2 regions of the Sphingomonas suaedae genome follow, and region 1 is predicted to be linked to the other one. Evidence: predicted binding sites of a transcription regulator. Region 1 holds the regulator's gene; the other holds the start of a gene.
The links. Region 1 encodes LexA, which represses DNA repair genes until DNA is damaged. Its sites were predicted from a motif close to GTTCCNCNCTTGTTCT; they were not measured.

Region 1 (14,512 bases):
GGTCCTTCGCAATAGTGCGGCGCGTAATCAGAACCTGTCTCCCCCGACGCGCGGTGCACGAGAATGTCAATCGCGGCGCGTTCGGAGAAGCTATCGTGCGCCGGGCGCAAGAAAATCGTCGAATCCGTCGATGGGTATAACTTCAGTCTATGCTTTTTCGCGATTCTCGACCAGAACCTGCTCGAGCGTGCGCAGGAACTGGCGCGCGGCGCGAGACGGCTGGCGCTCCTCCAGCGTCGCCCAGGAAATGGTGAAGCGCAGCGGCGGGTTGGTGGGCAGCGCGGTAAAGCCTGGTGCGCGCCAGGCGCGGGCGGTGAATTCGTCGATCACGGTAATCCCGCGCTCAAGCTGGGCGAGCCGCGCAGCGATGAAGAACGTCTGTACCGACACCGATTCACGGAACGCGATGCCGCGCGTGCGCGCCGCCTCGGTCAGCACGGCGCCGATCGGCCCGGCGGCGGCGACGCCGATCACGTCGCGGTCGGCGAGCAGCTCCAGCGGGAAGCGCGGACCGGGGTTGGGAAATTCGCCTTCCGGGAATTGAACCACCAGTTCGCCCTCGGCCAGCACCTGACGGGTCAGACGCGGATGCGGGGGCGGGGTATAGGCGATGGCGAGATCGAGTTCGCGCTCGATCAGCGATCGGACGAGATCGTCGTGATGATGGGTATGCACCTCGAACGTCACGCGCGGCCAGTCGCGGCGGAACTGCGCCATCGCCTGGGGCACGATGTCGAGCGCGAGGCTGGGGACGATACCGAGCCGGATATGCCCGCCGCCCGAATGCGAGAGGTTGCGCGCGGTTTGTTGCAGCGTATTCAGCCGGTCGAACACGTCGCCCGCCTCGCGCATCAGTGCATGTGCCTCGTCGGTCGGGACCAGTCGCCCGCGTGACAGCTGGAACAGGCGAAAGCCGAGATTGTCCTCGGCATGGTGCAGCGTCTTCGACACCGATGGCTGCGACACGCCGAGCGCGCGCGCCGCCGCGCTGATCGTCCCATGGACATAGACCGCGTGGAAAATCTCGAACTGGCGCAGGCGCATCGCGCTATGCCGATTTAGCAAGGCGGTACCGGCCCGCTCCCCCATCCGGCCACCCAACGACAGTGTATTCTATGGGTGGCCGGGTGGGGGAGCGGGCCGGTGCCGCTTCAGCGCAGCTGAGCGCGATTCTAAACATAATGCGGTTCGGGATTTTCGTGCAGCGCCTCGTAATGGACCAGCACGGGCTCCGGGCCGAGCGGGACCGGCTTGCCGTCGCGGAATGCCCATTCGCCGCGGTCGCAATCCTGCGCGCGGACATAGCCGTTGATGTAGAGGCGGCGTTGGTGATCGGCACTGTTCCGACCCGATCCATGGACCAGATAGGGGTTCCACATCGCGATATCGCCCGGTTCCATCTCCAGATCGATCACATCGGCGGGGTCGATCCCGGCGTCGCGCAGCCAGTCGTCGCTCATCTCGGTCCCCAGCACCTCGGTCGAGGTGTCGAGCGCGAGCGGACCGGCGCGGTGGCTGTTGGGGATCATCCGCATCGCCCCGCTCGCCCGGGTGTGTTGATCGATCGCGAGGCCGGTCTGGATGTAGGACTCCCCCAGGTTGCGATAGGCCGCATCGGGTTTGCGGAAACGCGAATCCTGATGCCAGGCGAAATCTCCCTTCGACCCCGGCGCCTTCCAGTGAAGCTGGTTGATGATCTGCTTGAGGTCGGTCCCGATCAGCGGGGCGAGCAGGTCGAGCCAGCGCGGGTCGAGGCGCACCGAATCGAGCACCCGGTTGTGATAGGACGGCCATTGTACCATCGGCACGATCGGCGTGCCGTCCTCGCCAGCGCGGACGTTGTAGAACAGGTTGCCGTGGCGGAACGGGCGGCCATGCGCGACCCCCTCGGCATGGACGGCATCGATTGCTTCGCCGATCCGTTTGATTTCGTCTTTTGAGAAAACGCCCCGAACGATGGCATAGCCCCGATCGCGATACGCAGCGACTTGGTTCATCACGGCCTCCGGACGCGCACAACGCGCACGCACGAGGCTTTCACCGCCCGCGAGCGTCGTCAAGCGGGTCCGGCGCGTCCCGTCATTCGGGCGTGGAGTCGGCGTCCTGCGGATCCGGATCGGTGGCGTTGATGTCGAGCGTGTCGGCGGCCTGGTTGAGTTCGGCGGCTTCCCCGGCGGTGACGCCGGTCGTGTCGTCGGTGGCATTGCAGGCCGCAAGCGCGAGCAGCGGCAGCATCAGATAAGCGCGCATGGCCCCCCCAGGGCTGGTCGGGGCCGCCCGGCGGGCGACCCCGGCCGGATTTACTTGTCGAGTTCGTCCTCGGCGGCGTCGGCGGCGTTGCCGACATCCGACGCCTCTTGCTCGATCGCATCGCCGGTGCTGTCGGCGGCGTTTTCGGCGGCGCCCAGCGCGCTGTCGGTCGCGGCTTCGACGTCGTCGGCGGCCTCGCTCATCGTCGCATTCGCATCGGCGCCAATCGCTTCGGCGGCCTCGGCAGTCTCGTTTTGCGCCTTGTCGCTACATGCGGCGAGGCCGAGCGCCGCAACTGCGGCGAGGGGAAGAAAGACTCGTTTCATGAATGCTCCTCTCTGAAACTCTTCGGTTGGTGCGCGTCAGGACGCCCGAGCCGAGTCTAGGTTCCCTTGCCGGGCAGGGCAACCGGCGGCGGCGATGGGGCCAAAAGGCTTGCCTCGCGACCCCCATGCGCGTAAATCACGTGCTGTGATCGGCCGCCCGGTGAGGGCGGCCCTTATTGTTTCTGGAGACTTTGACGTGGCCCAGCCGCTGATGCCGCACGCGACCGCTTCCTGGCTGGTCGACAATACCGCGCTCTCGTTCGATCAGATCGCCGAATTCTGTGGCCTTCACATTCTGGAGGTTCAGGCGATCGCGGACGACACCGCCGCGACCAAGCTGACCGGGCGCGATCCGGTCCGCGCGCATGAGCTGACGATGGAGGAAATCGAAAAGGGCCAGGCAGACCCCGATTACCGCCTGAAGATGAGCAAGGGCCCCGATCAGGTGCGCCGCACAAAGGGGCCGCGCTACACGCCGGTAAGCAAGCGTCAGGACAAGCCCGACGGCATCGCCTGGATCATCCGCAACCATCCCGAGATCAGCGACGGCGCGATCGGCAAGCTGATCGGCACCACCCGCACGACCATCGCCGCGATCCGCGACCGCACCCATTGGAACATCGCCAACATCGTGCCGAAGGATCCGGTGACGCTGGGCCTGACCAGCCAGCGCGAACTGGACGCGGCGGTGGCGAAGGCGGCGAAGGCCGCAGGGATCGAGGCGCCAGTCGTCGACGCACGGCTGGAGGGCGACCGCGAGGCGCTGCTCGAGCAGTTGCGTGCCGAGCGCGAGGCGGCGTCGCGCGAGGGCGGACCGGCGGTCGATTACGATCGCGACACCCTGTTCAAGAGCTGACCGCACACCGATTTTCGGTGTTACGGTATCCCAACGGCGCGTGGACTCGACAAGCGGGTCCCGCGCCGTCAATGGTTCGGGTATGGCCGAACCCGCATTTTCACCCGATGCTTCGCTGAGCCAGGACGAGAGCTTCGTCGCGACCAGCCATCGCGGGCTGACCTATCCGCTGGGTGGACGTACCCCCGCTGTCGGGGAAGCGATTTCGGTGGCGCGTGGAGTGGACTGGGTTCGCATCCCGATGGCGGGGCCGCTCGACCATATCAATTGTTGGCTGCTCGCCGATGGCGATACGACGACGATCGTCGATACCGGCCTCAACGTCGATCCATCGGTCGATGCATGGCGCGCGCTTTTCGACGCGCAGCCGCTCGCGAAGCGGCCGCCGGGGCGGGTGATCTGTACCCATTTCCATCCCGATCACACCGGGCTAGCCGGATGGCTGGCGCGCAAGTTCGACGCCCGGATCTGGATGACGCGCGGCGAATGGCTGACCATCCGCGTGCTGACCGCCGATGCCCGCGACGCTGTGCCGGACGAGCAGATCGCATTCTGGCGTGCCGCCGGGTGGGACGGTGCACAGATCGCCGAGGCGTCCGGCAAGGGCTTTGGACGGATGCGGCGGATGATCGCGCCGCTGCCTTTGGGCTATCGCCGGATCGTCGATGGCGATCGGCTCGCGATCGGCGACGCGACATGGCAGGTGGTGGTGGGATCGGGGCATTGCCCGGAGCACGCTTGTCTGTGGAACGCTGCCGACGGCGTGCTGATCGCCGGGGATCAGGTGCTGCCGCGGATCAGCTCCAACGTATCGCTGGGGGTGAGCGAGCCCGAAGCCGATCCGCTGGGCGAATGGCTGGCATCGATCGACCGGCTGATGGAGTTGCCCGCAGATCTGCTGGTGCTGCCCGCCCATGGCGAGCCGTTCACCGGCCTGCATGTCCGCCTCGCCGCGCTGCGCGACGAGCATCTGAAGCGGCTCGACATTCTCCATGCGCATCTCACCGAACCGCGCCGCGCGGTCGATTGTTTCGGGCGGATGTTCCGGCGCAGGATCGAGGGCGACATGCTCGGCCTCGCCAGCGGCGAGACGCTGGCCCATCTGCGGCGGCTGGAGGTCGAGGGACGGGCGACGCGCGACGTGCGCGACGGAGTGTGGTGGTTTCGCGCGAAGACCTAGTGTTCGGCTTCGCCGAAGCGGCACCGGCCCGCTCCCCCACCCGGCCACCCATCTAGGATACTCTGCTTGGGTGGCCGGGTGGGGGAGCGGGCCGGTGCCGCGCGGTTTCAGTGTAACTGAAACTGACTCTGGGATAGCGTTGCGCCGCCGGGGACGCGATTCTGGAGAGCGACGCGATGTGCGATGATCTGACCAACGCCGATAACGAGAAGTTCCTGAAGGGCGTGACCCGGCGCGAGTTCGGCGCGATGGCCGGCGCGGCCGGGCTTGCCGCCCTGCTGCCCGCGCCCGCCAACGCCAAGGAGGTTAAGGGCCGCGATGTAACGTTCGCGACGCCCCATGGCACCGCAGACGGCTATTTCGCCGCCCCGAGCAGTGGCAAGCATCCGGCGGTTCTGGTGTGGCCCGACGTGATGGGAATTCGCCCCGCCTTCCGCCAGATGGGCGAGCGGCTGGCGCAATCGGGCTATGCGGTGCTGACGGTCAATCCCTTTTACCGGTCGGTGAAGGGTCAGTTTCTCCAGCCGGGCGAAAGCTATGCCGACCCCGCAGTGCGCGCGAAGATCGGGCCATGGCGGGCGCTGCTGACGCCCGAGGCGGTGGTCAGCGACGCGGCGGCCTATATCGGCTGGCTCGATGAACAGGCCGAGGTCGATGTGAAGCGCGGCGTCGGAACCACCGGCTATTGCATGGGCGGCCCGTTCACGATGCGCACCGCGGCGGCGCTGCCCGGCCGGGTGAAGGGCGGGGCGTCCTTCCATGGCGGCGGGCTGGCCACTGACAAGCCGGATAGCCCGCATTTGCTGGTGCCCAAGATGAAGGCACGCTTCCTGGTCGCGGTCGCGGAGAATGACGACAAGCGCAATCCGCAGGAGAAGGAGCTGGTGCGCAAGGCATTCGCCGATGCCGGGCTTCCCGCCGAGATCGAGGTCTATGAGGGCGCGATGCACGGCTGGTGCCCCCCTGACAGCCAGGTGTACAATCAGGTCCAGGCCGAGAAGGCGTGGAACCGGTTGCTGGAGACATTCAAGACGCTGTGATGCGGGGTTGACCCGCGCAGGGCAATCGTTCCTACTCTGTTCCTGCCCGACTCGGAGGGAAGACCATGACGCTCACGCTCTATACCAACCCCATGTCGCGCGGGCGGATCGCCCGCTGGATGCTGGAGGAAAGCGGCGCCGATTATGAAACAGTCGTCGTAGATTGGGCGAACAAATCGCCCGAATTTCTGGCGGTGAACCCGATGGGGAAGGTGCCGACAATCGACCATGACGGGGTCGTCGTCACCGAATGCGCGGCGATCTGCGCCTATCTCGCCGATGCCTTTCCCGCCGCAAGGCTGGCGCCGCCGGTCGAGGCGCGGGGCGCCTATTATCGCTGGCTGTTCTTCGCCGCCGGGCCGCTTGAACAGGCGGTGACGAGCAAGGCGATGGGTTGGGACGCGGGCGCCGACCCGCAGAAACAGGGGATGCTGGGCTTCGGCAATTTCGACCGGACGATCGATACGCTGGAGGCGGCGGTGAAGGCGGCGGGCGACGGCTGGCTGGCGGCGGATCACTTCACCGCGGCGGACCTGTATGTCGGCGCGCATCTCTCCTGGGGAACGCAGTTCGGCACGATTCCCAAGCGCGACGCGTTCGTGGCGTTTGTCGCGCGGGTGCAGGGCCGCGAGGCGGCGCAGCGGGCCAATGCGAAGGACGATGCGCTGATGCCCGCGGCGGAAGCAGGCTGACTCTGGCCCCGCAGACGCGGTAAGTCCCGACTTATCGATCGGCCGGGGGTATCTTGGAATGGCGCGGGCGATGGGGACGGACGAGCGGAGCGGAGCATGTTTGTGCGGTGCCGTTTCCGTTCGTCTGCCGCGCGCGATGTGCGATGTCGGTGTCTGTCACTGCGCGAGTTGCCTGAGGTGGAATAGCGGACCGTGGATGTCGCTCCAGGCTCCCGGAGCGACCGTCAGCGGCGATGCGCTCGTCGTCTATCGGTCGTCCGCCTTTGCCGAGCGCGGCTTTTGCGGACGGTGCGGAACCCACATCTTTCACCGCCCCCAGGACGGACCCGAGATTGCCGTGTCCGCCGGGCTGTTCCAGCATGTGGAACTTCATATCGCGCGCGAGATTTTTTTCGATGCGAAGCCGCCATTCTATCGGTTCGTCGCGGACAGCGAAAAGCGCTCTTCCGCGAGCATGGCCCGGGAATGGCTTCCCCGACTGCTGATCCGACGTATGCGGCGCTGGCTTCGACGCCTCAGGTGAAGCCTGGCCTGTGTGATGCGGATCGGTGCGAAGAAGTCCCGGCGCTATCGTTCGCTGGACCGCTCCGGGCCGGAGGCGTGTAGGTTCCCCGGTGCGGACGCGGTCACAGCGATCGAACAGTCGCGGGCTATGCCCCGCCCGGAAACCGCTCGAACTCCGGAAGGCCGTGCGCATCCTTCATCCAGCCGACGCGATCGGCGACCTGGATATGGGCGGCGGCCGGGACCGCATCGGGATCGTCAAGGGTCGATGCCTGGATATCGACGAGTCCGGGCAGGTTCACGGCATTGCGATAAAACAGGCCGGTGCCGCAGGTCTCACAGAACCAGCGGCGGCCGGTTTCGGACGAGGCATATTCGCGCGGCGTCCCTTGCGTCACGCTCAGCGCATCTTCGGGATACATCGCCCAGCCGACCATCGGGGCACCCGCGCAGCGGCGGCAATCGGTGCAATGGCACAGCGCCTGCCCGCCATGCATCGGCTCGCCCTCGATCTGGTAGCGCACCGCGCCGCAATGGCATCCACCGGTCAGGGTCATCGCTGGTCTCCTAAGGTGTCGCTACGCCCTTCGACAGGCTCAGGGCAAACGGCTGGCGTTGGCCCTTGCCCCCCCACCCCTCCCCCAAAGGGAGGGGCTATCGCTCGCCTCAGTACCGCCGCAGCAGGCCGGCCAGCCGGCCCTGCACGCGCACCTGATCGGGGCGGTAGCGCTGGGGGTCGTAGCTGCGGTTCGCCGGATCGAGGCGGACCATGCTGCCTTCGGTGCGGAAATATTTCAGCGTCGCTTCCATATCCTCGATCAGCGCGACCACGATCTCGCCATCGCGCGCCGTGTCCTGGCGGCGGATCAGCGCATAGTCGCCGTCGAAAATCCCGGCCTCGACCATCGAATCCCCCGCGACTTCCAGCGCATAATGTTCGCCCGAGCCAAGCAGGGCTGCCGGGACGGGGAGCATCGTCGATCCCTCCAGCGCCTCGATCGGCACGCCGGCGGCGATGCGGCCATGGAGCGGGATTTCGACCACATCATTGGCGGGCTGCGGCGCCGGGCGCGGCATTGCGACCACGTTGGACTTGGTAGCGGGCTTCTTCGCATCGCCACGCTCGGGCATCTTGACCACTTCGAGCGCGCGCGCGCGATTGGGCAGGCGGCGCAGAAAGCCGCGCTCCTCCAATGCGGAGATCAGGCGGTGGACGCCGGACTTCGACTTCAGGTCGAGCGCGTCCTTCATCTCCTCGAATGAGGGCGAGACGCCGGTCTCGGCCAGCCGGTCGGCGATGAAGCAGATCAGCTCATGCTGCTTCTTCGTAAGCATAGGACGTCCTCCATCCAGAACAGACATGGAACGTTTACGCCTTGTTCCACGCCCCGTCAAGCGACCGCTTCAGAAAAGATCGAGGATTTCCACCGAGTCGCCCGCGCTGGACGCGGGAACATGTGGAGGACGCACGATCAGGCAGTCGGATGCGGCGAGCGTGCGGAGCATCGAGCTGTCCTGAACCTGTGCCACGTGAACGCGTCCGTCGCGATGAACGGCGCGCAGATGATCGGCCCGCGGGCCACCCGGCGGGAGATCATGACCAAGCGTCGCGCTACGCGTGCGGGGCAGCGGATCGGCGGCGCCTGACAGATGCGCGACCATCGGGAGGACAAAGAGCAGGGCGGTGACATGCGCGGAGACCGGATTGCCGGGCAGGCCGATCACGACGGTGTCGCGCATCCTGCCAGCCATGATCGGTTTGCCCGGCCGCACCGCGACGCGCCAGAAATCAATTTTCGCGCCCGTCGCTTCAAGCGCGGGGCGGACGAGATCGTGATCGCCGACCGACGCCCCGCCGGTTGTGACCAGCAGATCGGCATCGACCGCAGCAAAGGCGGCGGTCAGCGCGTCGATCCGATCGGGCAGGATGCCGAGGTCGATCAGATCGACCGGAAGCGGCGCCAGCATCGCGGCGAGCATCGCGCCGTTGCTTTCGGGAAGCTGGCCGGGGGCGAGCGGGGCGCCGGGCGGGCGCAACTCGTCCCCCGTCGCGGCGATGGCGACCCGGATGCGGCGGTGGACCGGAAGGATGGCATGGCCCGCGATGGCAGCGAGCGCGATGCGCGCGGGGGTGAGGTGTTCGCCGGGCGCGATCAGCGGGTCCCCGTCGCGGAAATCCAGTCCGGCCACGCGGACATGTGCCCCCGCGACAGGCGGTCCTGCGCCGTCGCGCAACAGCCGCGTGCCGTCGCGTCGCGCCTCTTCCTGGATCAGGATCGTATCCGCACCATCGGGCAGGGCGGCGCCGGTGAAGATGCGCGCCGCGTCCCCCGGGCGGATCACTCCTGCAAAGGGGCGCCCCGCCGCGCTTTCGCCGATCAGCCGCCACGGGCCGGGCAGATCGGCGAAGCGGATCGCATAGCCGTCCATCGCCGAAAGCGGCAGTTCGGGCTGGGTGCGCAGCGCCGCGACAGGCTCGGCCGCCCAGCGCCCTGCGGCCTCGCGCAGCGGGACCTGCTCCACCGCGACCGGATCGGCCAGCGCGAACAGGCGTTGTTGCGCTTGCGCGATAGAAATCAGTTCTGCCATCACTTTCCGATTAGCGGCGGTACCGCGTCGGGTCGAGCATCAGCGCGGACGTGCAACCTCGCTCAGCCGCGCCATTTCATGCGGACGCAGGGGCAGGCGGAATTCGGCGACATGGCGTGTCCCGTGGCATTCGATCACCCGGATCGGCCAGCCGCCAATCTCGGGCAGCGACAACCACAGGCCGGAGAGCGGGGCGAATTCGGTATCGCTTTCGAATTCGACCAGCGCGTTGCTGAGGGAGAGGACCTGCGCGTTCCACCAGCTGCTTCCCGACCGGACATGGCTCGCCACCTCCAGCTTGAGCGCATTCTTGACGGCGCCGAGCGGCGAGGGCGACGTGTAGGAATCGCGCGTGGCGGGCGGGCGGCGATCGGCGACCTGACGCAGCCAGGGCATCAGCACCTGCCAGCCAATCTCCTCGAAAAAGGCGATGCCTGCCTGTCCCTGCTCGGTCCAGCGGATTTCACCCTGAATCGGGCGCAGTCCGTCCAGCGTCAGTTCAACCGCCTCGCCGACATGCAGCTGCGTGCGCGTCTCGACGCCCAGCCCGGCGGGGGAGAGGTTGCGCGTCCAGGCAAAATCCACCTGCCCGGCGTGACGGATACACAGCCGCTGGCGCAATTCGATCCGCGGCATCTGGCGGCGCTCGGCGGGCAGGGCGGCGAGGCAGCGGGCAAGCGCTCCCACCACATCCATCGGCGCGTCGAAGCGAAATGCGAGGGCGGCGGGATCATCGCCGACGATCGCGCCTTCCACCGCGAGCCCGAACGGCAATTCGATCGTGGCCCGATCGCCATGCGCCACCGGACCGTTCACCGACAGCATCGCGCCTTCGGAGGTCAGGCGGTGGACGAAGCAATCGCGTTCCCCCGCTTCGCCACCGATAAGCCGGGCGCGCGATGACTCCTCGGGCTTGCCAACGGGCACGGAATCGAGCCCGCCCGAGAGCGAGAAAATGGTTGAACGTGCCGAAACCGACATAATGCCCCACAACTGAACGGGACAGGATTGCGCCCCGTGCAATCAAGATTCGCTAAGCGATTGAGGTGGACAGGAAATTAACCCTCGCCCTCGGGCTTATCCGCGTGCCAGTCGCCGGACTTGCCCCCGCGCTTCTCGATCAGGCGGATGCCGCCGATCTCCATGCTCCGGTCGATCGCCTTGGCCATGTCATAGACAGTGAGCAAGGCAACGGACACGGCGGTGAGTGCCTCCATCTCCACCCCGGTCCGGCCGGTCAGCGCGACGGTGGCAGTGGCGGTAACGCCGCTCTCATCCGGCACAAGGTCGAGCGTCACCTTGGTCAGCGCGAGCGGGTGGCAGAGCGGGATCAGGTCGCTGGTCTTCTTCGCGGCCATGATCCCCGCGATCCGCGCGGTGGCGAGCACGTCGCCTTTCTTCACCAGCCCGTCACGGATCGCGGCGGCGGCCTCCATCGACATTGCGATGCGGCCCGTGGCGACGGCTTCACGCTGCGTCTCCACCTTGCCTCCGACATCGACCATGCGCGCCGCACCGGCTTCGTCGATATGGGTGAGGTCGCTCACCCCACCATCGCCCGGGTCGCCGCTTCGATATCCGCTTGGCGCATCAGCGCTTCGCCGATCAGGAAGCAGCGGACGCCGCGTTCGGCCATCGCATCGAGATCCTCGCGACTGGTGAGGCCGCTCTCGGCGACAAAGGTGCAGCCCTGCGGCGCGCGGCCGACCAGCTCGTAGGTGCGATCGAACGAGACGCTGAAATCCTTGAGGTTGCGGTTGTTGACGCCGATCAAGCGCGACTGGAGCGCCAGCGCCCGTTCCATTTCGGCTTCGTCATGCACCTCGACCAGCACATCCATGTCCAGGCCGATCGCCGCATCCTCGATCTCCGCCATCTGCGCATCTTCCAGCGCGGCGACGATGATTAGGATCGCGTCGGCCCCGATCGCGCGCGATTCCAGCACCTGCCAGGGATCGACCATGAAATCCTTGCGAATCACCGGGAGAGTAACCGCGGCGCGCGCGGCGACGAGATAGGATTCATGGCCCTGGAAATAGGTCAGGTCGGTCAGCACCGACAGGCACGCGGCGCCCCCGGCCTGATAGTCGCGGGCATGGGAAACGGGATTGAAATCGGTTCGGATCAGCCCGCGCGACGGGGACGCCTTCTTGACCTCGGCGATCAGGCCGTAGCCGCTCGCCGCCTTGGCATCCAGCGCGGCGCGGAAGCCGCGCGGCGGAGTCTGCGCCATCGCCAGCGCCTGAACGTCGCTCAGCGAATTGGCGGCCTTGCGCGCGGCGACCTCGTCGCGCTTGGTTTCCAGGATCGTGTCCAGCATCGTGCTCATGCCGCAGCGATCCAGCAGTCGAGCAGCGTCTTGGCAAGCCCCTTTTCGATCACTTCGGCGGCTTCCTCGGCGCCTTCGCGCAAATCGGCGGTCTCGCCTGCGACGACCAAGGCGGCAGCGGCGTTAAGCAGCACGGCGTCGCGATAGGCCCCGTGCTCGCCATCGAGGAGGCGGCGCAGCGCCGCTGCATTCTCGCGCGCCTCGCCCCCACGCAGCGCGGTGAGGGGATGAGCCTGCAATCCGGCATCGGCGGGGGTGATGCGCGCGGGCAGGCTGACATCGCCGATGCTCACGATTCTGCTCGCTCCCTCGGGCGACAATTCGTCCAGTCCTTCCTCGCCCGCAACGATCGCCGCGCCCTTGATGCCGAGCTGCTGCAGCGCCTCGGCATAGACCGGGGCGTAGTCGGGCCGGGCGATGCCGATCAGCTGGCGCTGCACCCCCGCCGGATTGGCGAGCGGACCCATCAGGTTGAAGATCGTCCGCCGCCCGATGCGTTTGCGGATCGGGGCGACGCGCGCCCATCGCCGGATGGTGCCTGGCGGCGAAGAGAAAGGCGATGCCGAGATCGCCCAGATGTGCCTCGGCATTCGCGGCGGCGCGGTCGAGGTCGAGGCCGAGCGCTTCGAGCGTATCGGCTGCGCCCGATCTGGAGGAGGCGGCGCGATTGCCATGTTTGGCAACCGGCACGCCCGCCGCCGCGACGACGATCGCGACCGCGGTGGACACGTTGAGCGTATGGTGTCCGTCGCCGCCAGTGCCGCAGACATCGATCGCATTGGCGGGGGCGCTGACGGGGATTACCCGTGCCCGCATCGCCCGTGCCGGCCTCGGCGATCTCGATGCTCGTCTCGCCGCGATCGGACAGCGCGATCAGGAAGGCCTCGATCTCTTCCTCGGCTGCGCTGCCGTCAAGGATATCGGCGAACGCCTGTGCTGCGGATTCGCGCGCAAGCGGGGTGGCGGGGTCGGGGAGGAGGCTGAAGCTGGTCACCGCGCCTCTATTCCGGGGCCGGGCCGGGGAGTCGAGCAAATCCTGCTACCCCGCCGCCAAGCGTGACGCTCACGCCTTGGCTGTGGCCCCGCCCGCGAACCGCTCCGCCAGGGCGTGGTAGAGCCGTTCCTTGCACACCAGCTGCGCCGCAAAATCGGCGATCAGCGCGGTGGCGAGCAGCGGCATCATCAGCCCCCGGCTGGCCGTCGTCTCGGAAATGATGATGACCGCGGTAAGCGGCGCGCGGACCACGCCGGTGAAATAGGCGACCATGCCGAGCAGCACGATCGCGCCGGGCGGATAGCTCGGGAACACGCTGCGCAGCATGTCGCCGATCCCGGCGCCGACCGATAGCGAGGGCGCGAAGATGCCGCCGGGCAGACCGGAAACTGCGGTGGCGAGCGTCGTCACGAACTTGGCGGCGCCAAACCAGAGCGGGACGTCGTCGCCCGCGATCACCGCATTGGCGGTTTCATACCCGGTGCCCCAGGTCAGCCCGCTGACGACGCCGACCAGTGCGACCAACATGCCGCATACGGTCGCCAGCACCACTGGCCGCGCGCGAAGCGTTGCGAACGGGCGCCACAGCGTCGTCCCGGCCCCCAGCATCAGCCGCGCGAACAGCCCGCCCATGATCCCGCCGAACACGCCTGCGACCGGTGCGGCGACCAGCGCCTGGCTGATGTGCAGCGTCTGCCGCATCACGCCGAAATAGACATAGTCCCCCGCAATGCCGAGACTCACCATGCCTGCGATCAGCACCGCCGCCATCACCAGCAGGGTCATCCGCTGCTCATAGGCGGCGGCGAGTTCCTCGATCGCGAAGGCGACCCCGGCCAGCGGCGTGTTGAACGCCGCCGCGACCCCCGCCGCGCCACCCGCGATGAACACCGATGCGCGCAGCGGTATGCCCATCAGGCGATGCGCATAGCCCATGATGCTCGCCGCGATCTGGACCGTCGGCCCCTCGCGTCCGACCGATGCGCCGAAGGTCAGCGTGCCGATGGTCAGGAAGAATTTGACGATGGCAGTACGCGCCGAGACGAGGCCGCGCATCCCGCGCTCGGGATCGCGCGCGGCGGCGATCACCTGCGGAATGCCCGATCCGCGCGCGAGCGGCGCGAAGCGGCTGGTCGCCCAGGCAAAGCCCGCGAAGCCCGCGGGGGTGATCAGCAGCGGGATCCACCATGCCGTCTGCACCATCGCGTGGAACAGGTTCGCCGCCGCATCCGCAAGGCTGGCGAAGAGCAGGGCGACCAGCCCGATCAGGATCGCGCCGCCCAGAATGGCGATGCGCCGCCGCCAGATCATGTCCCGATCGCCATAGCGGCGGGCGAGGACGTTGAGTCTCCGAAGTAATCGGGGCGCGCGCCGCATCCCTCAGGCGGGAACCGCGGCGTCGATGCCGGCGATCTTCAGGAAATTCGCCAGCATCGCGTGGCCGTGTTCGGTGGCGATGCTCTCGGGGTGGAACTGGACCGAGTGAATCGGCAGCTCGCGGTGGCGGAAGGCCATGACGCTGCCATCTTCTGCGGTCGCGTTGACCAGCAAAGCGTCGGGAATGTCGGTGACGATCAGCGAATGGTATCGGGTAGCGGTGAAGGGGCTGGGCAGCCCTTCGAACAGGCCGGTGCCGTCATGGCTGACCGGGCTGGTCTTGCCGTGCATCAGCCCGCCGCGCACGACCTTTCCGCCGAAATGCTGGCCGATCGACTGGTGGCCCAGGCACACGCCGAGCAAAGGCTTGCCCGC
Region 2 (14,512 bases), 1.8 Mb from region 1:
GGAAGCCCAGCGCGGCGCCGATGGCGTGGGCGATCACCACATCCTCATCACCCGGCACGCCATAGACATAGACGTGGGGGGCGCAGCCACGGTCGCGGAGCGCGGCGAGGACGAGACGCGAATCGAGACCGCCCGAAAGCGGCGCGCGGACATTGCCGCCCAGCGCATCGACATGCGCGCCGACGATGGCGAGCAGCCGATCGCGGTGGCGGGCGATCCGTTCGGGAAGCGGCAGGTCGCTTGGCGTATCGGGCAGCGGCTTGGCGACCGTGTGGCGGACCACCCCGGTCGGGGTCAGTTCGGCGACGACATGCGGCGAAAGCGTCTTGAGCTGTTCGAACACCGTATCATCGCCGGTGGGCATGACGTTGAAGACGAGTTCATACACCCCCTGGGCATCGAAGCCGAGGCGGGGCAGCGCTTGTGCCGCGGCGAGGAAGGTGGTGGCGAAGACGCGGTCCTGCGTGTCGTGGAACAGCTGGAACGCGGCGAAATAATCGCCGAACAGGAAGTTGCGGCCGCCGCGCCGGACCAGTGCGACGAACTGGCCACCCAGCCGATCCCAGTTGAGCGCGAGCGGGTCCATCGCGAGCAGCGCGGCGAGCGCGTCGGGGCCGAGCTTGCCGTCGGCGACCAGCGTCCCGGCGAGCGCGACGAGATCGTCGCCCTGACACAGCAAAGTCTGCGGCCCCGCGATGATGTGGCCCGTGTGGAGAAGGGTCCAGCCGGGCAGCGCGACTTCCTGGGGCGCCGGAAACCCCTGGCCCGCAAGCACGGCGCGCGCCTCGCGCAGCGCGGAGTCAGCAAAGCGCGGCTCATCGTTACGGACAAGGAACAGGCTGGCCATGGGCGGTTCCTAACCGATCATGCCGCCGCTGGCGCGGGCGAAGTGTCGCGTTTCTTGCGCATCGGCTGCAGCCCCTCTTCGGCACGCTTGCGCGCGAGATAGGTGTCCAGGCCGATCTGCGCGCCAACCAGCATATAGACGAAGGGGTTGAGCGCGATGCCGACGAACAGCGATCCGAACAGATAGATGATGTGCCCATGCTGAAGCGCGGTCGCGAGCGGCGCGATCCATGCCTGTTCCGGGGGGACATTGCGGTAGCGACGGCGCAGCACCTCCATGCGCAAAATGCCGCCCAAATGGATCATCAGCCACAGGATGAAGCCGGGCCAGCCCTGTTCGCCCAGCATTTCGAAAAAGGCGGAGTGATAGGCGCGCGACTTGTCGATTTCGGGCGTGCGGACGACGGTGCGGCTCGCGCCTTCGCCGACGATCTCGACCTTGTCGTACTTGATCTCGTTCTGGCGATAGGCTTCAAATCCGCCGCCCATCGGGTGCGTTTTCACATAGTCCCAGGTCCATTTCCACACCTCGATCCGGGTCGAGGCGGAGGCGTCGGCCTGATAGCTGGAGATCGTCCCCATCCGTTCGGTGAAACTGGCGGGGAGGAAGGGGATCGAAGCGACCGCGAGGAATCCTGCGCCTGCGATGTAGAGGATGCGCCGCTTGACGTCGCGCAGCATCAGCACGGCGAGCAGGCCCGCGCAGACCAGGCCCGTGCGCGCCTGCGTCCCCACCGGCATCAGCAGGCAGGCGAAGATCAGGGCATAGCCGAAGGTCTTTACCCGCCAGTCGGGCGGGAAGATCGTACCGTACTTCGTGAACCACAGGATCAGCGGGATCAGGCAGATCGCAACGGCGGAGATGATGCTGCCCTCGAACAGGCCGCTATTATTGTCGACGATCAGCTTGAGCTGGCCATAGCCGCCGCCGCCCAGCGCGGTCTTGACCCCGCCCGCAATGATGATCGTGGAGACGGAGAGCAGCATGAACAGCAGCAATGCCTCGATCCGCAGCCTTGTGCGCAGGGTGAGGGGGAGGAAGATCGCAAAGGCCAATGCCTTCCACACCCAGTCCCATTTATACGCGGCGTCGATCGGGAAATCGGCGTTGAGCGTGGTGTAATAGCACCAGCCGAGCAAAGCGAGCATCAGCCCCTGACGCGGCGCGACGCGGGTGTCGCGCTTGTCGTCCATCGCCGCCCAGGACAGCACCGCAAACGCCACCGCCATTGCCGAAATCGGAAAGGCGTTGAGCAGGAAATAGCTCATCCGCTGGGGCGAGACGATGTCGATATAGACATAGGCGAGCACGAACAGGAACGGCCGGCGCAGGCCGAGCGCGAAGATGGCTCCCAGGAATGCGATGAAGGCGAGATCACGCACCGGGGCGTTTCCAGCCGCGCTTGGGCGGCGGCGGCTTGCCGTCCAGGCTGTCGTCATCGACCGCCGGGCTGTTGACCAGACGCCAGGCGACGACGAGCAGCAGCCCGTGGGTGAGCGCGAGAACCAGCGTGTCGATCATCGTAGGGAGGCGCGCTCCTGTTGAGTTACGGCACCGGCCCGCTCCCCCACCCGGCCACCCACAGGATACACTGTCGTTGGGTGGCCGGGTGGGGGAGCGGGCCGGTGCCGCAAACAGGCTTAGCCGCTTCCGGTTGACGGGCCGTTAAGTGATCGCGTGGCAGAGGGACGCCATGCGGATCCTGCACGTCCTTGACCATTCGCTGCCGTTGCACAGCGGTTACACCTTTCGCACGCGCGCGATCCTCAAGGCGCAGATGGAGCGCGGCTGGACCGTCGCAGGCGTCACGGGGCCGCGCTACCATACCGGCGATTCGCCGTTCGAGACGCTCGACGGGATCGATTTCCACCGCACCAGACAGATGCGCCGCCTGCCCCCTGTGCTGGGCGAGCTGGCGGAGATCGCGGCGTTCGCGCGTCGGATCGATTCGGTCGTGCAGCGCTTTCGGCCGGACATCCTCCACGCGCATTCGCCGGTGATCGACCCGCTGGCGGCGATGCGCGCGGCGAAGAAGCACGGCATTCCGTTGCTCTACGAAATCCGCGCATTCTGGGAGGATGCGGCGGTCGGCAATGGGACGGGGACCGAGGGATCGGTCAAATATCGCGCGATCCGGGCGCTGGAGACCTGGGCGGCGAAGCGCGTCGATGCGGTCGCGGTGATCTGCGAGGGCCTGAAGCGCGACCTGATCGCGCGCGGGATCGATGCGGGGAAGATCATGGTCTCCCCCAATGGCGTCGACCTGCATCTGTTCGGCGATCCGGCACCGCGCGACGAAGCACTGGCGGCGCAGCTGGGGCTGGATGGGGCGGACACGATCGGGTTCATCGGCAGTTTTTACGATTATGAGGGGCTGGACGATCTGATCGCGGCGATGCCGGCTTTGCTGGCGCGACGGCCAAAGGCGCGGCTGGTGATGGTCGGCGGCGGACCGATGGAGGAGGCGTTGCGTGCGCAGGCGGCGGCGTCGAGCGCGGCCCATGCGATCCATTTCGTCGGTCGCGTGCCGCATCACCAGGTGGAACGCTATTATTCGCTGATCGACCTGCTGGTCTATCCGCGCAAGCATATGCGGCTCACCGATCTGGTGACGCCGTTGAAGCCGATCGAGGCGATGGCGCAGCAGCGGCTGGTGGCGGCGTCCGATGTCGGCGGGCATCGCGAGCTGATCCGCCATGGCGATACCGGCACCCTGTTCCCGCCCGACGACCCGGCGGCGCTGGCCGATGCCGTGGCGGCCGTGTTCGCGGATCGCAGCACATGGGACGCGCAGCGCGCACGGGGACGCGCCTTTGTCGAGGCCGAGCGTAACTGGTCGTCAAACATTTCCCGGTACGAACCTGTTTACCAAAAACTGATCGACGCCCGCATTTCGGAAGATTCATGGTCGCGTACAGCATCGTCCACCGTCTGACCCCCAATCTCGCGCTTGCCGTTGCGGGCGGAGCGGGGGCGCTTGTCGCGGCGGCAAGCCTGTTGATCCCGGGCCCGGTGCTGGAAGAGATGGTGCTGGCGAGCGGGATCGCGGCGTTCGTGCCCGCGGCCGAGCCGCCTTTGGGGCTGACCGCGCGCATCTGTATCGGGCTGTTCGCGGGCGGGCTGATCTCGCTGCTGGCGTGGTTCGCGCTGTCGGCGCTGCTTGCCTGGACCGATTCGCGCGCGGTGACGCTGGATGAGGATGGCGAGCGCCGTCCGGTGGTGCGCCGCGCCGACGCGCATCCCGACGCGCGCCCGCGCGTGCCGCTGCGCGCCAGCGACCTGGAGGTGCCGTCGCGCCGCAAGGCGGGGCGCCCCGAGCCGGTCGCGCAGAATGACGACGTCCTCGAACTGGCCGATGAGGCGTTTACCGAAGAGGCGGTGCCGGAGGAACCGGTGATCGCGATGGGGCCGCCGAGCGAGGGGCGCCCGGTTCATGCCGAGCCTCCCGAGGTTCAGCATCTGCCCGACAATCTCAACCTGCCGCTTTCCGCCTTCGACCCCTCCGCGATTCCGCCGGTGCCGATGGCGCCGCCGCCGCCGGTGCGCCCGCTGCGTCGACGCCCGACCCGCACGCCGATCTATGACGAGAGCGAGCGGTTCGAGACGTTCGAGCTGACCCCGGCGGTGCGTCCCGCGCCGATGGGGGCACCTGCGGTCGATGAAGCGGCGATCGCCGATCCGCGCACCGAGGCGAGCGTCCATGCGCTGCTGGAGCGGCTGGAGCGAGGGTTGGCGACCCGTGGTCCGGTACCCGAGCCTGTCCCGGCGCCCGCACCCGAACCGACACATGGACTTGAGGATACGCTGTCGCAACTGCGCCGCATGGCGATGCGGGCCTGATTTCCTAGCCTTCTTCCACCGTCAGCACCCCGATCCGTAGCTCCAGCCTCTCGCCGACCCGCATGCGCGAATCGACCGCGAGATCGGCGACGAGATGGCCGCGCAACGCGAATTCGGCTTCGGGCAGTCCCGCAAGCCATGCATCGAGCGTGTGCGAGGAGCTGGCCGCCAGCGCGAGATCGTGCCGCGCGCCGGTGAAGGTGGCGCTTGCCCAGCGGGTCCAGCTTGCCTCGACGATAGCCAGATCGACTCCAGCCGCTGCGGCCTTATGGAGAAGCGCGCGTTCGAGCAGTACGCCGACGTCGGGTCCGTGGCTCATTGCGCGGCCCCCCGTCCATGCGAAACCGGAGGCCTGGACAGGAATGCCTCGACCCGTTTGAGCGTATCCTCGCGCAGCTCGCGCCCTCTTCGCAGGTCGCCCACCAGCCGCGGATCATTGACCGCGAGCCTGCCGAATTTGGTCTGCGGCATATCGTGCCGCCGCAGAAACCGTTCCACTTTTCCCAGAATCGCCATCGCCCTTCCCTCGTCCTGTCGGGGCCTTCCCCGACTCATATGTTCAGTAAATGTTCTCATTTCCAACTTGTCTAGGAAAAATCCTGCGACTATGGTTCGGCCATGGAATCGGCGGATCAGCGACGCGCATTGGCAGCGGCGGCGGAGGCGCGCGGAGAATCACTCGCGGCGCTCTCACGCCTGATCGGGCGCAATGCCGCCTATCTCCAGCAATATGTGACGCGGGGTAGCCCGCGGCTGCTGGCGGAGGGGGACCGGAGGCGGCTGGCGCGCTATCTGGGGGTGAGTGACGCGGCGCTGGGCGGGCCGGTGGCGGAGGGGCTGGTCGCGGTGGCGCGCGTCGATGCCGGGGCGGCGGCGGGGCGCGGGCGCGTGGTGGAGAGCGAGCGGCGCAGCCCGTTGCTGCTCGACCCTGCATTGCTGCGGCGGCTGGGGGTGCGGCCCGACATGGCCTCGACCATCCGGGTCGAGGGCGAGTCGATGGAACCGACCCTATGCGATGGCGACGAGATCCTGGTCGACGGTGCGCGCCGCACGCCCGGGCCGCGCCCGGCAATCCATGTGTTTCGTCGCGACGGGATGCTCGCGGTCAAGCGCCTGCGAATGCTGGGAAGCGAGGTCGAGCTGGTCAGCGACAATCCCGACTATGGGTGCGAGATCGTGGCGGCGCGGACGATCGAGGTGGTGGGCCGGGTGGTGTGGTTGCACCGCGCGCTGGTTTGACAGCGCCTAGCGGCTGCCGCGCAGCCGGTCGACCAGCGCGACCAGGAGGACAAGGCCGATCCCTGCGCCCAGGCCATAGACGAACCCAAGCGAAGGCTGGCCCTGGCGGACGCCGATCACCGTGCCGACGATCAGGCTGAGAGCGAGAAGGGCGCCGCCGGCGATCGGGGCGGGTTTCGATGAGCGGCTCATGCGGGCGCCATGCCACGTCCCGGGCCGGGACGCCACCGTCCCGTTGCGGTACGTGCGGCACGGCCGAAAGCGCATGGTTTCCAGCGATTTACCGTCGAGATGCCCGGAAACCCCGGCTTCCCGCGCGCTGGCACGCGCGATGCGTGCAGGCGCGCGAACCTTTCGCAGGAGCCCCCATGTCGCCGATCCCCTATCTTGCTGACCGCGCCCATGTGTTCGATGCTGCGGATCTGATCCGCGCCTTCGGAGACGATGCGGGGCTGGAAGCGGCAGCGCGGGCAGACAGGTTTCGCGACCTGGGCAATCACATCAACTTCTGTCGCTGGCGCCAGATCGAGCGGCTGATCGTGCTGATGAGCGTCAACCGCGCGGTCGGCACCGTTCACTGACGGACATGCCCCGCGAGGCAATATTTTCGCGCATTTCCCGCTGACGGAAACCACTGGCTTCGGCGGCGTTTAGCGCGGATGGCGCGCGCATGACATTACCGCAGATTCTGTCGGTCACGGTGTTGATCGGGATGATGGGCCTCTTTCTGTGGGGGCGGTTTCGCTATGACGTCGTCGCGGTGATGGCGCTGCTCGCGGCGGTCGCGACGGGCATCGTCGCGCCGGAGGATGCCTTTACGGGCTTTTCGGACGACATCGTCATTATCGTCGGATCGGCACTGGTGCTGTCGGGCGCGGTGCAGCGCTCGGGCGTGATTGAGCGGCTGATGCGCCTGTTGCAAAAGCGGGTGACGCGGGTGCGTTCGCAACTGCTGTTGCTCTCCGCCAGCGTCGGGTTCGGGTCGGCACTGGTCAAGAATATCGGCGCGCTGGCGATGATGATGCCTGCCGCATTCCAGATGGCGAAAAAATCCGACAGCTCGCCCAGCGTGTTCCTGATGCCGATGGCGTTCGCCTCGCTGCTCGGGGGACTCATCACCCTGATCGGCACCTCGCCCAACATCATCGTCAGCCGGGTGCGCGAGGAGATGACCGGCGAGCCGTTTCGCATGTTCGACTATGCGCCGGTCGGGATCGGACTGACGCTGGTCGGGCTGGTGTTCCTGTTTTTCGGCTATCGCCTGCTGCCCGCAGATCGCCGCGCAGCGCCGACGATGGGCGAGGCGCTCGACGTCCACGACTATGCGACCGAGGCGAAGATCGTCGAGCAATCCGTCCCCAATGGCCAGACGGTGGCGGAGTTCATCGAGCGGCACGAGCATGAGGTGGCGATCACCATGTTCCTGCGCGACGGGGTGCGCGCGACGCCGCTTGCCGATACGGTGCTGAACGAAGGTGACATCCTGATCCTGGGCGGCAATCCCGACAGCCTGGAGCGGGCGATTGCGCGCGACAAGCTGGACTTTGTCGGGACGAGCGAGGCGCCGGAAAGCCCGGAGGGTGAGGAGATCGGGGTGATCGAGGCGGTGGTGTCCGCCGGATCGCCGCTGGTCGGCGGGACCGCAGGATCGCTGATGCTGCGCCAGCGCTATGGCATCAACCTGATCGCGGTGTCGCGCCAGGGCGAACGCATCGTCCGGCGTATGCCCAATGTCGTCTTCCGCGCGGGGGATGTGGTGGTGCTGCAGGGGCCGCTCGGCATCCTTCCCCAGACGCTGAACGCGCTGGGCGCGCTTCCGCTGGCGGAGCGGGAATTGCGGCTGGGCAGCGTGCGCAAGGGGCTGTTGCCGATCGCAGTACTGGCGGTGGCGATGGCGGCGACCGCGACCGGGGCGGTGCCGGTGACGATCGCGTTCTTCGCGGCAGCGGCGGCGGTGGTGCTGTTCGGAGCGTTGCCGATCCGCGATGCCTATGACCATGTCGAATGGCCGATCCTGATCATGCTCGGCGCGCTGATCCCGGTCAGCGATACGCTGCGATCGACCGGGGTGACCGAGATTATCGGACAATGGCTGTCGGTGACCGCCGCGACATTGCCGCCCTGGGGCGCGGTGGCGCTGATCATGGCGGCGGCGATGGCGGTGACGCCGTTCCTCAACAATGCCGCCACCGTGCTGGTGATGGCGCCGATCGCCGCCACCTTTGCTGGCGATCTGGGGCTGCGGCCGGAGGCGTTCCTGATGGCGACGGCAGTCGGCGCGGGCTGCGACTTCCTCACCCCGATCGGGCATCAGTGCAACACGCTGGTGATGGGGCCGGGTGGCTATCGGTTCAGCGATTATGCGCGGCTGGGTGCGCCGCTGTCCTTGATCGTGCTGATCGTCGGGCCGCCGCTGATCCTGTGGTTCTGGCCGGTGGCCTAGTTGCGGGCCGCCGCCCGCATTCCTAATTCCTGACCGAGACCATGCAAGGAGAGCGTATGCGTACCCCCGAAGCCGTTGCCGGAATGCTGTGCCCCGTGTGCAAGGTCGGCCTTCATATGAGCGACCGGCAGGGGATCGAGATCGACTATTGCCCGCAATGCCGGGGCATCTGGCTCGATCGCGGCGAGTTGGACAAGATCATCGAGCGCAGCGGGATGGCGGAGGCGCCAGCCGCTCCGCAGCCGCCCATGCCGCCGCAGCCGCCTCAGGGTGGGCCGTGGCAGCAGGGCGGATATTCGCAGCAGGGCTATGACCGCGGCTATGGCCATCAGAGCCACGACCCGCGCTACTACAAGCACAAGCGCAAGAAGAGCTTTCTCGAAGAGTTGTTCGACTAAGAGAAATCCTCCCCGGAACGGGGAGGGGGACCGCCGCCGAAGGCGGTGGTGGAGGGGGCTCGAGGCACCGGATGCCGTTGCCTCAGCACCCCTCCGTCAGCGCTTCGCGCTGCCACCTCCCCGTGCCGGGGAGGATTTTTGATCAGGCCAGCGCGCCGACCAGCGACTTCACTTCCATGAATTCCGCCAGCCCATATTTGCCGTGTTCGCGCCCATTGCCGCTCTGCTTGTAGCCGCCAAAGGGCAGGTCGGGGTTGGGCTGGCCGCCATTGATATAGACCATGCCCGCGCGCAGCCTTGGGGCAACGCGCTTGACCGCGTCGGGCGATCCGAACACCACTGCCGACAGGCCGTAGTCGGTGTCGTTGGCGATGCGGACGGCGTCTTCCTCGTCCTTGTAGGGGATGATGGTGACGACGGGTCCGAAGATTTCTTCGCGCGCGATCGTCATGTCGTTGCGCACGCCCGAGAACAGGGTAGGCTTGACGAAATAGCCGGTCTCGATCCCGTCGGGACGGCCGGGGCCGCCGGTTTCCAGCGTCGCGCCTTCCTCCAGCCCCTTGCGGATCAGGCCCTGGATCTTCTCCCACTGCGCCTTGTTGACCACCGGGCCGAGATGGCGGCCCTCCTCGGCAGGGTCGCCGCAGCTGGTCGCCTTCATCATCTCCGTGGCGGCGGCGGCGGCTTCCTTCTCCAGCGCGGCGGGGACGAGCAGGCGGGCCGGGGCAATGCAGCTCTGGCCCGAATTCATCAGCACGCTGAACAGCGTTCCCTTGACCGCAGCGCCGACGTCCGCGCCCTCCAGCATCAGCGAGGGCGATTTGCCGCCCAGTTCCTGATGCACGCGCTTGACCGTGTCGGCGGCGTTCTTCGCCACCGCGATCCCCGCGCGGGTCGATCCGGTGAAGCTCACCATGTCGACGCCCTTGTGCTGCGACAGCGCGGTGCCGACGCCGGGGCCGTCGCCATTGACGAGGTTGAACACGCCTGCGGGCACCCCGGCCGCGTCCATGACTTCGGCAAAGATCGCGGCGCAGCCGGGCGCTTCCTCGCTGGGTTTCAGGATCATCGTGCAGCCGGCGGCGAGCGCGGGGGCGACCTTGGACACGATCTGGTTGAGCGGCCAGTTCCATGGGGTGATCATCGCGACGACGCCGATCGGCTCATGCACGACCAGGCTGTTGTCGACCTGCTCTTCGAACTGGAACTCCTTGAGTGCGCGCGCGGCGGACATGAGGTGGCCGATGCCGGAGCCGACCTGTGCGGTCCTAGCCAGGCTGAGTGGCGCGCCCATTTCGGCGCTGATCGCCTGCGCCATGTCTTCGGTGCGCCTCTTATATTCCTCGAGCACGCGCTCGATCAGCGCGATCCGCTCCTCCACGCTGGTGCGCGAAAAACTCTCGAACGCGGTGCGCGCGGCGGCGACGGCCTTGTCGACATCGGCCTGGGAGCCGAGGGTGATTTCGGTGACCGCGCTTTCGGTCGCGGGATTGATGACCTGGTGGCGGGTGCCGCCCTCGCTTTCGATCCACTGCCCTTCAATATAGTGCTTCAGATAGCTGCGCATCCTCGCCTCCGAAAAATTTGAGTATCGGGTATGGCCGTTATGTGGCGAGGGGCGGCAAGGGTTGCAACCTGAAACTGGAGACAAGCATGGCGCGCACCGCAATGATCGAACGGACCGGCGGCCCCGAGGTGATCCAATGGGTCGATGTCGAATTGCCGCCGCCCGGTCCGGGCCAGCTACAGGTGCGACACGTCGCCATAGGCCTCAACTTCATCGATACTTATCACCGTTCGGGCCTGTATCCCGTCGCGCTGCCGAGCGGACTGGGCAGCGAGGCGGCGGGCGTGGTCGAAGCGGTGGGCGAGGGGGTCGCGGGATTCGCGGTAGGAGACCGGGTCGCGACCTTCGGACCCGGGCTTGGCGCCTATGCGAGTGCACGCAACGCCAGCGCCGAAATCTGGTTCAAGATCCCCGACACCCTGTCATTCGAGCTGGCGGCGGCGGTGATGCTGAAGGGATGTACCGCCGAATATCTGATCGAGCGCTGTGCGCGGGTTCAGGCGGGCATGACGGTGCTGGTCCATGCGGCCGCCGGGGGCACCGGGCAGCTGCTCGTCCAGTGGCTCAAGCATCTCGGCGCGCAGGTGATCGGCACCGTCGGATCGCCCGAAAAGGCCGAGCGCGCGCGGGCGCTGGGGGCGGATCATGTGATCGAATATCGCAATGAGGACATCGCGACGCGGGTCCGCGCGATCACCGGAGGCGAGGGGGTTCCGGTGGTGCTGGACGGGGTCGGCATGGCAACCTGGGAGGCGTCGCTCAAATCGGCGGCGCGGCGGGGGCTGATCGTCAGCTTCGGCAATGCCAGCGGGCCGGTGACGGATGTCGATCTTGGCACGCTCAGCCAGCACGGGTCGCTGTTCGTGACCCGGCCGACCGCCTTCCACTATTACCTGACACCGGAGGAACGGGCGGCGGGCGTGGCGCGGGTGTTCGATCTGGTCATGCGCGGCGTGCTGAAGGTCGAGATCGGCCAGCGTTATGCGCTGAAGGATGCGGCGGAGGCGCATCGCGCGATCGCGGCGGGCGAGACGATGGGCGCGACGCTGCTGATGCCCTGAGGCTCAGCCCTCTCCCGGATAGGGATTTTCCTTGAGGAGGCGCGCGAGGTGCGCGGCGTTTCCCGCCAACATCGCGGCGGTTTCGTCGACCTTGTCCGGTGTGTCGTCGAGATCTTGGAAATCGGTGGAGCCCATCGCCTCGCCGACCCAATAGCAGACGCCACCTGCGGGGATGGTATAGCCGACATCGTTCAGCGCCTGGAACAGCTGCGCCGAACTGAAATGCGCGCCGTCTTCATTGCCGACGATCGCCGCGACCGCGACCTTGCCATAGCTGGGCATCCGGCCCTGATCGTCGGTTTCGGAGATGAAGGCGTCCATCCGCTCGAGCACGCGCTTGGCGATGCTGGAGATCTGGCCCATCCAGATCGGGCCGCCGAAGATCAGGATATCGGCGGCGAGAATTTTTTCGCGAAGGGCTGGCCATTGGTCGCCCTTGCCCTCGTCCGAGGTGACGCCCGGCTTGATGTCGAGCGCGGCGACGCGGACGGTTTCGGTGATCTCCACATCCTGCTTTTCGAAGGCGGTCTTGAGGACCGCGATCATCGCATCGGTAGAGGAGGGCTCGGCCGTGTCGGCCTTGAGCGTGCAGTTGAGGGCGATGGCTTTGAGCATGTCCGCATGACGCGCGGGGGGTGCGATACGTTCCATAAACAGCCACCGTCATCCGCGCGAAAGCGGGGACCCATCTCCCGAAAGGTCGGCACACCTCGCCGGCGCGTTGGAGGCGCGTCCGAGAGATGGGTCCCCGCTTTCGCGGGGGTGACGGATTTGGGTCAGCGCTTCTCGCGGCTCAACCGGGTGATGAAGGCGGCGCTGCGCAGCGCCTGCAGCGGGATCGAGGTCAGGTCGATCCACTCATTCTCCGCATGTGCGCCGCCGCCCGCGACGCCGAGGCCCGCGAGCGTATCGACATGCGCGGCGACGAAGGCGCTGTCGGCGGCGCCACGGCGGGCGGGGTCCATTTCGGCCATTTCGGGCAGCCTGAGATCGCGGTTGACCGCGTTGAGCTTGGCCAGCAGTGCGCGATTGCCCTCGGTCGGCGCCATCGGCGGATACCCTTCCTGAAAGTCGAGCTTTGCGCTGGTGCCGGGCAGGTTCTGTGCGACGATCGCCTGCATCGCGGCGCGTGCCTTGGCCTCCTGCTCCGGAGTCAGCGCGCGCAGGTCGCCGCGCGCCACCGCCTGCGCTGCGACGATATTGGTCTTGCCGCCCGCGCTCATCTGGTAATTGTTGTCGGCGAGGGTGGCAGGAGTGCCTGCGGCCATCACGCCTACATTGAAGGTCAGGTTCGGCTCGGGCAGGGTGCGGCGAAACTCGTCGAGGATGCGGGCGAGTTCATATGCGGCGCCATAGCCCAGTGACTCGCCGAACACGCCGCTTGAATGGCCGGTCCTGCCAGTGGCGGTCAGCGTCCAGTTGGTCGAGCTGCGCCGCGCGATGGTGCCGGTATCCTTGCCGTCCTCGCGCGCGAGATTTTCATATTCGAGCGCGACATCGGCCCATTTCCCGGCTTCGACGAGGTCGCGGCGGGCGAGTGCGAGCGGGCTGCCCGTGCGTTCCTCGTCGCCGGTCAGGACGATCTTGATATCGGCATCCTTGAGCGTTCCCGCCGCCTGCATCGCGCGCATCGCGGCGACGATCATGACGATCCCCCCCTTGTCGTCGCCGACGCCGGGACCGGTCGCGCGGTCGCCGGTGCGGACGAAGGTCTGGAACGGGCTTTCGCGTTCGAACACGGTGTCGAGATGCGCGATCAGCAGGACGCGCTTGCCCTTGCCATTGCCCTTGTGGGTCGCGACCAGATGCCCGGCGCGGCCGGTCTCCTTCATGTCGATCCACTCGACCGCGAAGCCCAGCGGCTCAAGCTCGGCGCGCACCATCGCGCCGACCTTGGTCACGCCGTCGATATTGAGCGAACCAGAGTTCTGGTTGACGAGCTTTTCGAGCAGCGCCACGTGGCGGTCGGTTTCGGCGGCGACGGTCGCGGCCATCTTCGCTTCGGCGCCGGTCTGCGCGTTCGCGGGCAGGGTGATAGCGAGGAGGGCGAGCGGGGCGAGCAGCTTGAGCATCGTAGCGTTAAAGCCGTCCGATGGCGCGACCGCAAGCGTTAGCCGGGAGTCACCATGAAGATCTCGCCATCCAGGTCGATCAGATAGAGGTTGCCCCCGGCATCCTCGCCGAACGAGACGAGCTGGTCGATCGTTCCCGCGTCGGGCGCGAAGTCCTGATTGCGGCGTTCGTATTTGCTGGATGCGAGCGTGGTCCCGGCGACCAGTGAAGAAGCGGGAACGCTCCAGATGTTGCCGCTGACGAAATCGCCGAACACATAGGCGCCAGCGAGCGAGGTGATGGGACCGCGATAGACATAGCCCCCGATCACCGATCGACCCTCTCGCAGCCCGGTACCATGGGCATATTCGGTCACCGGCGCCGTCAGTCCGGCCGGCGCGCCGCCGCTATAGGGCAGCGTTCCCTCGAGAAAACGCCAGCCGAAGTTGAGGCCCGGCTGATCGGTGCGGAGCACGTCGATCTCCTCCCGCGCGTCCTGGCCGACATCCCCTATGAACAATCGGCCATCGGGAGCGAAGGATGCACGGAACGGGTTCCGCAGCCCGTACGCGAACACATAAGGGTCGCCGCCCCCGGCAAGGAACGGGTTGCCCGGCGCGGGGCTGAAGAATTGGGCAGTTGCTCCCGCATAGGGATCGGTGTTGACTTCGATCCTGAGAATCTTGCCGAGCTGGACGTTGCGGTTCTGGGCATTGTTGCCGGGATCTCCCCCGCCGCCACCGTCCCCGATCGCAGCATAAAGATAGCCGTCGGGGCCAAAGCCCATCCAGCCGCCATTGTGATTGTTGGCCCCCGGGTGGGGGATCGAGAGCGTTGCGAGCAAGCTGGGCGGATAGCCAGCAGCAAGCATGTTATACCGGCGCAGCTCGATGGTGCCACCGGCGCCGGTGGCGAACACCATGAAGCGTCGCGACGTGGCGAAATCGGCAGGTAGCGCCATCCCCAGCAGTCCGCGCTCGCCGTCCGTGGTGAGGTTGCCGACCGTGAACAACAGCGACTTGGCGCCCGTGGTCGGATCGAGGCGCCAGATGCCGCCGCCCTTTT

Region 2: FPZ54_RS07995 (S24 family peptidase) is a predicted target of LexA. The motif match lies at 5,245-5,260, and genes of this name have one in related genera.

Annotation. Positions count from the first base shown of each region.
Region 1 is NZ_CP042239.1:3,976,160-3,990,671, forward strand. Features, by position in the region: gene FPZ54_RS18775 (LysR family transcriptional regulator) at 148-1,044, opposite strand; gene FPZ54_RS18780 (phytanoyl-CoA dioxygenase family protein) at 1,173-1,997, opposite strand; gene FPZ54_RS19990 (hypothetical protein) at 2,080-2,250, opposite strand; gene FPZ54_RS18785 (hypothetical protein) at 2,301-2,576, opposite strand; gene FPZ54_RS18790 (DUF1013 domain-containing protein) at 2,788-3,432, shown strand; gene FPZ54_RS18795 (MBL fold metallo-hydrolase) at 3,515-4,612, shown strand; gene FPZ54_RS18800 (dienelactone hydrolase family protein) at 4,789-5,652, shown strand; gene FPZ54_RS18805 (glutathione S-transferase family protein) at 5,718-6,344, shown strand; gene FPZ54_RS18810 (GFA family protein) at 6,415-6,867, shown strand; gene FPZ54_RS18815 (GFA family protein) at 6,995-7,405, opposite strand; gene lexA (transcriptional repressor LexA) at 7,515-8,183, opposite strand; gene FPZ54_RS18825 (molybdopterin molybdotransferase MoeA) at 8,253-9,437, opposite strand; gene FPZ54_RS18830 (PilZ domain-containing protein) at 9,477-10,364, opposite strand; gene moaC (cyclic pyranopterin monophosphate synthase MoaC) at 10,496-10,984, opposite strand; gene trpC (indole-3-glycerol phosphate synthase TrpC) at 10,981-11,766, opposite strand; partial or broken gene trpD (anthranilate phosphoribosyltransferase) at 11,763-12,760, opposite strand; gene FPZ54_RS18850 (chloride channel protein) at 12,830-14,071, opposite strand; gene FPZ54_RS18855 (anthranilate synthase component II) at 14,141-14,512, opposite strand, start outside.
Region 2 is NZ_CP042239.1:1,659,607-1,674,118, reverse strand. Features, by position in the region: gene FPZ54_RS08025 (asparagine synthetase B family protein) at 1-847, opposite strand, end outside; gene FPZ54_RS08020 (DUF5935 domain-containing protein) at 865-2,229, opposite strand; gene FPZ54_RS19805 (hypothetical protein) at 2,222-2,368, opposite strand; gene FPZ54_RS08015 (TIGR04063 family PEP-CTERM/XrtA system glycosyltransferase) at 2,541-3,782, shown strand; gene FPZ54_RS08010 (hypothetical protein) at 3,752-4,687, shown strand; gene FPZ54_RS08005 (hypothetical protein) at 4,692-5,006, opposite strand; gene FPZ54_RS08000 (hypothetical protein) at 5,003-5,203, opposite strand; gene FPZ54_RS07995 (S24 family peptidase) at 5,306-5,926, shown strand; gene FPZ54_RS07990 (hypothetical protein) at 5,933-6,118, opposite strand; gene FPZ54_RS07985 (hypothetical protein) at 6,295-6,507, shown strand; gene FPZ54_RS07980 (SLC13 family permease) at 6,597-8,369, shown strand; gene FPZ54_RS07975 (TFIIB-type zinc ribbon-containing protein) at 8,426-8,767, shown strand; gene FPZ54_RS07970 (aldehyde dehydrogenase family protein) at 8,910-10,334, opposite strand; gene FPZ54_RS07965 (quinone oxidoreductase family protein) at 10,421-11,395, shown strand; gene FPZ54_RS07960 (flavodoxin family protein) at 11,399-12,046, opposite strand; gene FPZ54_RS07955 (M20/M25/M40 family metallo-hydrolase) at 12,172-13,467, opposite strand; gene FPZ54_RS07950 (PQQ-dependent sugar dehydrogenase) at 13,506-14,512, opposite strand, start outside.